3 regions of the Atopobium sp. genome follow, and region 2 is predicted to be linked to each of the others. Evidence: predicted binding sites of a transcription regulator. Region 2 holds the regulator's gene; each other region holds the start of a gene.
The links. Region 2 encodes NrdR, which represses ribonucleotide reductase genes. Its sites were predicted from a motif close to AAACACNATATATNGTGTTT; they were not measured.
Positions count from the first base shown of each region.

Region 1: a site for NrdR is predicted at 1,705-1,724, ahead of SPD80_RS01560 (ribonucleoside-diphosphate reductase subunit alpha). Genes of this name have one in related genera too.
Region 3: a site for NrdR is predicted at 1,107-1,126, ahead of nrdD (anaerobic ribonucleoside-triphosphate reductase). Genes of this name have one in related genera too.

Region 1 is NZ_JAXEXL010000008.1:27,751-31,042, reverse strand. It holds gene SPD80_RS01565 (VWA domain-containing protein) at 1-1,569, shown strand, start outside; gene SPD80_RS01560 (ribonucleoside-diphosphate reductase subunit alpha) at 1,777-3,292, shown strand, end outside.
Region 2 is NZ_JAXEXL010000011.1:127,102-130,393, reverse strand. It holds gene SPD80_RS03165 (NCS2 family permease) at 1-1,228, opposite strand, end outside; gene dut (dUTP diphosphatase) at 1,298-1,747, opposite strand; gene nrdR (transcriptional regulator NrdR) at 1,737-2,189, opposite strand; gene SPD80_RS03150 (LysM peptidoglycan-binding domain-containing protein) at 2,311-2,760, opposite strand; gene lexA (transcriptional repressor LexA) at 2,950-3,292, shown strand, end outside.
Region 3 is NZ_JAXEXL010000003.1:38,673-41,964, reverse strand. It holds gene trpS (tryptophan--tRNA ligase) at 1-926, opposite strand, end outside; gene nrdD (anaerobic ribonucleoside-triphosphate reductase) at 1,344-3,292, shown strand, end outside.

The DNA.
Region 1 (3,292 bases), on a different contig from region 2:
GCCATTAAAACCACTAAACAAATTGACTATTTGGGCGACGGTAACTCTAATGCAGATACTCAGCGTAAGGGTCCCAATGACTATCGTACCTATTTGTCTGCGCAAGCAGCAGATAATTCCAACTTCCCTAAGTATCGTCGTAAAAACTTTATTATCGTGGCTGACGTTTCTGGTTCCATGAGAGAACGCTATTTACATGGTTCTAGTGAGTCAAAGATGGATTCACTCAAGCGTAATCTTTCTACTATGGTCAATAAGCTTGGTACCTTTGATAACAGTAATACGTTTTCTATTCTTGCTTATTCCAATACAGTGCAACCAGTTTTAAATAAGGGCTCCTATCAGCAAGCAGCATGGGCGATTAACCGACTGACAGCTGGTGGTGGTACCAACACTGGTGGCGCTTTAATGGAGGTGCAGCGCTATGTGGACCACAGCCCCGACGTTGACAATGTTTTGCTGTTGGTAACTGATGGTTTGCCCACTGAGATTCCCTATAACTACTTTGGTGCAAGTTATGGTGGTTATAATACTTCGGTAGACGTTGTATACCCAGCAACGCAGCTGTTGCTTAACCAAATTAAGGGTATTGATTCTTTGTACTCCATCTTCATTGGTTCTGGCCGAGGTGCATCGGTATTACAGTCTATTACACAGGGCATAACCACACGTGATGAGAAGGCTGCGTTCTCGGTAAACAGTGACACTGAGATGAAAAACATGCTTGACTCTCTTATGCTACGCCTGAAGAATCCTGAGGTGCACATCACTATCTCCTGCCAGTTGAGTGAAGATGTAACCCTCTATCCCAATTCTTACAAATTGGTAGCAACTGGTGCCGATGGTCGCACTCGTGAGCTTAACTATGGCGTAGATTACACTGTTGCTTTTGATGGCGCTACACGTACGGTTACAGCAACTATTGTTAATAAGGTAAACGAGGACACCAAGTATCGCTTCTCGTTTGATGAACGAACGTCCACAGCTGCTATCAAGAAATGGCTTGCCGCGAATGAGTCATACCCTCATGTAGGTGACGCGGACACTGACTATGATTTGGCGAACCCCACCTCTACGGCAAAGCCGGGCTTCTATGACATAGATAAGGCTGAGGCTCAGGTGAAGTACGTAGCTCAGGATGGTACTAGTACGGGAGAAACCTTCACGTATCCCAAACCTGTTGTCCAAGTATACTTCAAGCCCAACAATAAGGGTAAAGTAAGCGCACATGTGGTGCTGTACAACATGAAGCTATCACCCAACATGTTTATGTTTGAGCTCGTAGATGCAGATGGTAACGTGATTGAAGTCGCTGGTAATGACACAGACGGTAATGTCTACTTTAAGGACATTCCGTACAAACGCGAAGGTACATATACCTATACAATCCGTCCTGTTGTTCCCAAGCCAGGCGAGTCTGGGTTCATGGATAACATGCGCTACGATAACCACACCGTTCCTGTTAAGGTTAAGGTTGAGGTCAAGGACGATGACTTCTCTACGCAGGTTGAGTACGACCCAGATAATATCTACCACGAGAGTTATGGTCTTAAGGGCGTTGTAAACTAGCGAGATGCTTAGTTCTTAGTTACTTAGCGCTGGGGCTGTACGGCTTGTTGTGAGTCGTGCAGCCCTTATTTTTGTCCTATAACCCTAAAGTAACAAAAATAAATGTTGGTTATACTGTAACATTTTACTGGCATTGAACACAATATATGGTATGTTTATAAGGAATTAACCACAATATCTTCTATTCATATCATATTTGAGGTTCACATGAACATTATTAAACGTAGCGGGGCGATTGAGCAGTACGACGGTCAAAAGATTATTCGTGCCTTGCAAAAGGTCTTTGCTGCAACGTCGGAGCACTATAGCCAAGCAGAGCTGGAGCAGCTTCTAACGCAGGTAGAGGCATGTATAACAAAGTCCATGCAGCATGATGGTGCTCAGTGCACTAACGTACAGTGCCCTGACGTGCAGCGCGCTAACGCACGGCGCACCGATGTGCTGTCTACTGAGCCAACGGTGGAGCTTATCCAAGACTTGGTCGAGGAAGCTCTTATGCGTGCCGGTTACTTTAAGCAGGCAAAAAGCTATATCTTGTACCGCTCCAAACGAAGTGAGCTGCGCGCTCAGCGCTCTGAACTCATTCGCCTTGCTGGAGATGATGACCTACTCCCCGTCCTGTTGGATATCGAGAAGGACTTTGAGCAAGAACTATATCCTCTAGATGTTTGGGTTTCTCGTTTTGAAGGTCTAATCAAGTCAGAGATGAACTCTGCTCAACGCCTAGATACCCTGGCACGCGCGGCGGTAGAACTGTGTAACCGTGAGGCTCCACAGTGGAGTTACATTGCTGCTCGCATCAGGGCATTTGCAGCGCATAAGGTGCTTGCACAAACCATGGCGTCTCGCGGCATTTCCAACCTCTATGACAAAATTCAGATGCTGGTGGATGCACATTTATATGGTAGCTATATTTTGGAAAACTATAGCCGCGAAGAAATACTGCAAGCGCAGGAGTTTCTCAATAATGAAAGAGACAAGCTTTTTGACTATGCAGGTCTTGATTTGGTGCTTCGTCGGTATGTTATTCGCTCGCATGAAGGCGAGATTCTAGAGACGCCTCAAGAGATGTTTTTAGGTGTGGCCTTGCATCTTGCTATGAAAGAGGAGCGCAGCAATCGTTTGACCTGGGTGGCTCAGTTTTACAACATGCTCAGCACGTTGGAAGTTACTATGGCAACCCCTACGCTTTCCAATGCGCGCAAGCCTCATCACCAGCTGTCAAGCTGTTTTATTGACACTGTGCCAGACTCTTTGGAGGGCATTTATCGCTCCATTGATAATTTTTCGCAAGTGTCCAAGTTTGGCGGCGGCATGGGCATGTATCTGGGTAAAGTGCGTGCTTCTGGTGGTAGTATCCGTGGTTTTCAGGGTGTAGCTGGCGGTGTCATCCGGTGGATTCGCGTTATTAATGATACTGCCGTAGCCGTAGACCAGTTGGGTATGCGCGCAGGTGCTGTTGCGGTGTATTTGGATGCTTGGCATCGTGATTTGCCTGAGTTCTTGCAAATTCGTACCAACAATGGTGATGACCGTACAAAAGCACATGATGTCTTCCCAGCAGTGTGCTATCCAGATTTGTTTTGGAAATTGGCACAAAAAGATATGTCACAAGAGTGGCACCTCATGGATCCTCATGAAATCCTGACCATTAAGGGGTATGCGCTGGAGGAGTACTTTGGTGAGGAATGGGAGCGCCGCTATCTTGAGTGTGTAGCAGATG
Region 2 (3,292 bases):
TGAAGCCCATACCAATACCATCAGAGATGGAGTAAGTCATGCATACGCCTGCGACAATCATAAATGCAGGGAAACCATCGATTAAGCTTGTCCAGTCGATTTCTATGCACTCAGTCATCATGAGGTAGCCAACGTATACCAAAGCGCCGCAGGTAGCAGCAGTGCTTACAACAGAAATGAGTGGCGCAAAAAATGCGGCAAGAATGAAAAGAACACCAGTGGTAACGGAGGTTAAGCCAGAACGACCACCATCTGCAGCACCAGCAGTGGACTCAACGAAGGTGGTAATGGAGGACGCACCAAAGAAACCGCCCATAGCAGCCGCGCAAGAGTCAACAATTAGGATTTCCTTGATATTCTTTACATTGCCGTCTTCAGTAAGGAACTGACCAGGCTTTGCAACTGCAAGAGCAGTACCCATGGTGTCAAAGAAGTCTGACATCATAAGGGAGAATGCAAAAATAAGAAGCGTGGGGCTTGTAAGAACCTTAACAATACCCATAACACCTTGTGCATCAGACTGAAAAGGTGCCGCAAAGGTAGAAAAGTCAAGACCAGAAACAATACCTGTTGGAGCCATGGTTACACCCAAAGGAATACCAGCAACAACAGCTACCAAGATGCCAAGTAAAATTGAACCATTTACTTTAAGTGCAGAGAAAATCAAAGTGGCTACAATTGCAATCATGCCAACCTGAAAAGAAGCACTGTGGATGTCACCTAAACCAACAATGGTGCCAACACCCGGAACAATAATGCCAGCGTTTACAAGGCCAATCATGGCAATAAACAGGCCAAGGCCGACGGAAATAGCATGACGCAAAGAAACAGGAATGGCATCCATGATTTTCTCGCGAAGACCTGCCAAAACCAGGATTAGAATGGCGATGCCCTCAATAAAGACGACTGCCATTGCAGCGTGCCAGTCACCACCAGCAATGCCAGTTGCTGCAGCAGCAATCATGGCATTTACACCAAGACCAGAGGCGCAGGCCAAGGGACGGTTTGCAAACAAGCCCATCAAAATGGTCATTACACCTGCGCCAACGCATGTGGCAGTTACAAGTGCATTCATTGGAATAGAAGCCAAAAGCGGAACTTCTGGATTACCCAGAATAGCTGGGTTAACTGCAATGATATACGCCATTGCAAGGAAGGTAGTAAGACCTGCACGAAGCTCTTGTCCTACTGACGATCCCCTCTCTTCCAAGTGAAAGAACTGTTCCATTAGGAATTCCCTCTCTACGTCAAACGACGGACAATAAAAAGGCCTGTGTAACCAGGCTATTCCACGGCGTTAGTTAACGCCGCTAGAACCAAATCCACCAGTTCCACGATCCGTTGTGTCTAACTCGTCTACCTCAACAAGCGTGACCGTAGGAACCTGCTGAATAACTAGTTGTGCGATACGTTCTCCACGTTTGACATGGATGGGATGTGTGCTATCGAAGTTAATTGCGCACACTTTAAGTTCACCGCGATAGTGTGCATCAATAAGACCAGGAGTATTAACCATAGAAAGGCCTTCTCGCAGTGCTAAGCCACTTCGTGGTTGTACAAAGCCAGCGTAGCCATCTGGGATGGCAATTGCTAAACCTGTGGCAATAAGGCGCCGCTCAAAAGGCTGAAGAGTAACATCTTCATTGGCACGCAAATCAAGGCCAGCATCACCCTCGTAGGCATATGCAGGCAACTCAACAGTTGGGTCAAGCTTTTTGATGGCTAGTTTAATGTGATTATTGCTCATCAGAAAGGCTCCTCAGCTCGTTACTAAACTCTTCAAGATCTTTGAAATCACGGTATACGGAAGCAAAACGAACATAGGCAACCTTATCCAAAGAAAGAAGTTTCTTTAAAACAAGACTGCCTAATTCAGAAGAATGAATTTCAGTTTTACTGGTATCGCGGATTTCTGACTCAATCCTATCGATAAACTCATCAAGTTCAGTCGTAGAAATGTTACGTTTTACGGTAGCAGCGATAAGACCTCGCATGAGTTTTTGACGATCAAAGGGCTCACAAACACCATTACGCTTAATGACCGTAAGAGGAGTCTCTTCACGACGCTCATACGTAGTAAAGCGATGGTGGCAATGCTCACACTCTCGCCTACGACGAATTGCATCGTTATCGGATGAACGTGAATCTACAACGCGTGACTCCTCATGGCCACACTTTGGACAACGCATGGACACATCCTTTTATCTTTGAAAATGATTTTCTTCAAAAAGGACAATAGCATAAACAAGCATATGAAACACTATATATAGTGTTAATTTATAATTACAAACACAAGCAATACAAAAGCGCTTATGCTGATGCAGGAACAATTAACTTTTGACCGATAGTTAGCATTGAATTAGACAAATTATTTTTGTTAGAAATATAAGTAACTACATCTTTTGTGGAATGACCCTCAACACCATGGTTGGCTGCAATAGTCCAAAGGGATTCTCCTGGTTGTACAGAAATCTCTGTTGTGTGGATAGTGTCAAAACCAACAGTACGTTGTGATGCCGCTATAGCATTGCCATATAGTGCTGTACCAACAAATAACGCAATAAGAATGCTAAGAGTAGCTATAGTAAACAATTTGTCAGATACTGCCTGACGCATAGAAGATGATTGACGAGAAGTAGGTTGTACCTCATGTACGGGTTTATGAAGACCTCCTTCATAAACCGTAAACTGAGTAATTACAGGCTTGCATGCAGCAGAGCCATCAGATGTATAAGTAACATAGGTACGACCAGTTTTCATATCCTTCTCCTCTTTCCGTTGGTTTCTGAGTCATTTATAGAGGAGTGCTCAGACACTATTAGAAATAGAACAGATGTTCTTGTTACTAAGTATGTACGAACATATGTTCTTGTCAAGTAAAAACGAACAAATGTTTGCATATTTTTTAGAACAGATGTAGTATTTCTTTACAGTACCGAGGAGGATAAAATGGCTACAAGAAAGCTCAGTGCACGTCAACAGCAGATATATGACTACATTTGTGTCTATTCTCAAACCCATGGTTTTCCGCCTTCAGTGCGTGAAATTGGGCGTGCGGTTGGTTTAGCATCACCTTCTACTGTTCATATGCATCTAAAATATCTTGAGGATAATGGCTTCATCCATCGTGATTCTAAGAAGCCTCGTGCAATTGGCGTTATGCCTGAGCAAGAAGATGCTCAATCTAAACCAGCATCTCATGCAAAGTTGGCTACTGTATCGCTTGATGTTACTAACAATCTTATTTCTCTGCCTGTTGTGGGAAGAGTTGCAGCTGGACAACCCATTTTGG
Region 3 (3,292 bases), on a different contig from region 2:
CGTTCACGCAGGGGAGCAAAGTAGGTATTAACAGCTTCAGTAACATATTGTTTGAGCTGGCCAGCACCGCCCATACCAATTTCCTCAGCGATTTCTTGGGGATCACGACCAGTGCAAATGCTTGCAGTGGTAAGAAGTGCGCTTACACCAGGACGATTCTGAGGGTCAAAGGTAATAGTGCGATCAGAATCCGTTTTAGATTTCTTGATAAGCTTGGCGGTTTCTTCTTCAGTCATACAAAGAGAGATGGCGTTGCCATAAGACTTGGACATCTTGCGGCCATCAAGACCAGGAAGTAGGGGGGTAGAGGTAAGTAAACCAGATACCTCAGGGAATACCTTGCCATATCGTTCATTAAAACGACGCGCAATTTTGCTGGTAATTTCAATGTGAGGCAATTGATCTTTTCCTACAGGCACAATGTTGCCTTTGCAAAATAAGATGTCACAGGCCTGGTGTACCGGATAGGTGAGCAACAAACCGGTGAGTGCATGACCAGAAGCGGCTTGCTCTGCTTTTACCGTTGGATTACGTTCCATTTCTGCTTCAGTAACCAACGACAAGAAAGGAAGCATGAGCTGGTTTGCTGCAGGAATTGCAGAGTGGGTAAAAATCATGGTCTTCTCAGGGTCAATACCGCAGGCAAGATAGTCCATAACCATGTTGTATACATTGTCTTGGATATGCTCTGTGGTATCGCGGTCCGTAATAACCTGATAGTCCGCAATAATGATGTTGGTGGCTACACCAAGGTTTTGCAGGCGCACGCGTTCGGCAAGGGTGCCAAAATAGTGGCCAAGATGTAAACGCCCAGTAGGACGGTCACCAGTAAGCATGGTGTATGGTGCAACATTGCCAGATTCTATGTCATTGCGAATGGCATTGCTCCGCTTGAGTGCAACTTCGTAACTACCCTCGTTGGGCATAATAATCCTCTCGTTGTTGGTGCATTTTGTTTAGTGTAGTGCATTTGACGCATAAAGGTTATTGTCAGCATAGATAGGGGTACTCATTAAGGTCAGTGGATGAAATATGTTGAACATACGGTATGGAGCCCTCTAGAGCACCTGTGTCTTTTGATATGAAACGTACATCCATGAGGAATCTAACACAATATGCGGTGTTTGACACAAATTATCTACCTGCAACTCTTTGTAAAAGCCCAGTTCAGCACCTACTATATATTGTGGTTATCAGACGGAATAACACCAATATTTTGTGGTCTGAAAGAAATTGTGGGCATTATGCGTCCCCAAATAGAGTAGGATATAAAGTACCGAAAAGGCGATGCTTACATTGCGCTTCTCGGCAGACTAATCTACACAAAGAAGAAAGTTCCCGCCATGAAGATTATCAAGCGTAACGGCTCTGAGGTTATCTTTGACATCAATAAAATTTCTAATGCTATTAGCGCTGCTAATAATGAAGTCCCTTCTGATATGCGCCTCACGCAGCGACAAATCATCTATGCTGCAGAGAATGTACATGATCGCTGTGAGGATGCAGGACACACCGTTACGGTAGAAGAGATTCAGGACATGGTCGAGGATGAGATTATGGCCCTGGATCGCTTTGAGGTGGCTCGTAAGTATATTATTTATCGCTACGTTCAGAGTTTGAAGCGTCAAAAGAATACGACGGACGATAAAATCTTGTCGCTTATTGAGTGTAATAACGAGGATGTCAAACAGGAAAACTCCAACAAGAATCCAACGGTTAACTCGGTACAGCGCGATTATATGGCGGGTGAGGTCTCCAAGGACCTTACCATGCGCATGCTGCTACCAGAGGATGTGGTAGCCGCTCATAATGAAGGTATTATCCACTTCCATGATGCAGATTATTATGCACAACATATGCATAACTGTGATTTGGTTAATCTGGAAGATATGCTGCAAAACGGTACAGTTATTTCAGGCACTATGATAGAAAAGCCTCACAGCTTTTCCACCGCTTGCAATATTGCAACGCAGATTATTGCTCAGGTTGCTTCCAATCAGTATGGCGGTCAGTCTATTTCTTTGTCGCACCTTGCTCCGTTTGTGGACGTTTCTCGTAAAAAGATTCGCTCGCAAGTCATTGATGAGCTCAATAGCCTTGGTGTAGAGCCTGCGGCGGAGACGCTACAAGAGATTGTAGAAAAGCGTCTTCGTGACGAGATTCGTCGTGGTGTTCAGACCATTCAATATCAGGTAGTAACGCTGATGACCACAAATGGTCAGGCGCCTTTTGTAACCGTCTTTATGTATCTTAATGAAGTTGAGGATGAGCGCACCAAGAAGGACTTGGCTCTTATTATCGAAGAGACCTTGCGCCAGCGCTATGAGGGCGTTCGCAACGAGCAAGGCGTATGGATTACCCCTGCATTCCCCAAGCTTATTTATGTACTTGAGGAAGATAACATTGAGCCTGATCAGCCATTCTTCTATTTAACGCAGTTGGCTGCTAAGTGTACGGCAAAACGCTTGGTACCCGATTACATTTCCGAGAAGAAAATGAAGGAGTATAAGCTTTCCACGGGCGAGAAGGAAGGTGAAGGAGATACCTTTACCTGCATGGGTTGTCGTTCATTTTTAACGCCAGATCGTTCTGAGGGTGGATTTAATAACATTGCCCGTGCTAAGAACTACGTTCCTGGGAAGCCTAAATACTATGGTCGCTTTAATCAGGGCGTGGTAACCATTAATCTTCCTGACGTTGCTTTGTCTTCTGGCGGAGATATGAATCGCTTTTGGGAGATTTTTGACGAGCGTCTTGAACTTTGCCATAGGGCTTTGCGCTGCCGTCATGAACGTCTATTGGGAACACTTTCTGATGCGGCGCCTATCTTATGGCAGTACGGCGCACTTGCGCGTCTTGCTAAGGGTGAACCCATTGATAAGCTGTTGTACGGTGGCTACTCCACTATTTCTTTGGGGTATGCTGGCTTGTATGAGGCTACGCGCTTTATGACTGGTCATTCTCATACGGATCCTGAAGCTACGCCTTTTGCGCTTTCTATCATGCAGCACATGAACGATAAGTGCGCAGAATGGAAGGAAGCTGAGGATATTGACTATTCTCTGTATGGCACTCCTTTACAGTCTACGACCTATAAGTTTGCGAAGGCATTACAGCGTCGCTTTGGCGTTATTCCTCATATTACTGACCACGGGTACATTACTAACAGCTATCACGTTCATGTTTCGGAAAACATTGATGCCTTTAAGAAGCTTGCATTTGAAAGCCAGTTCCAACGCTTGTCTCCTGGCGGGGCTATTAGTTACGTTGAAGTTCCTAATATGCAGGATAA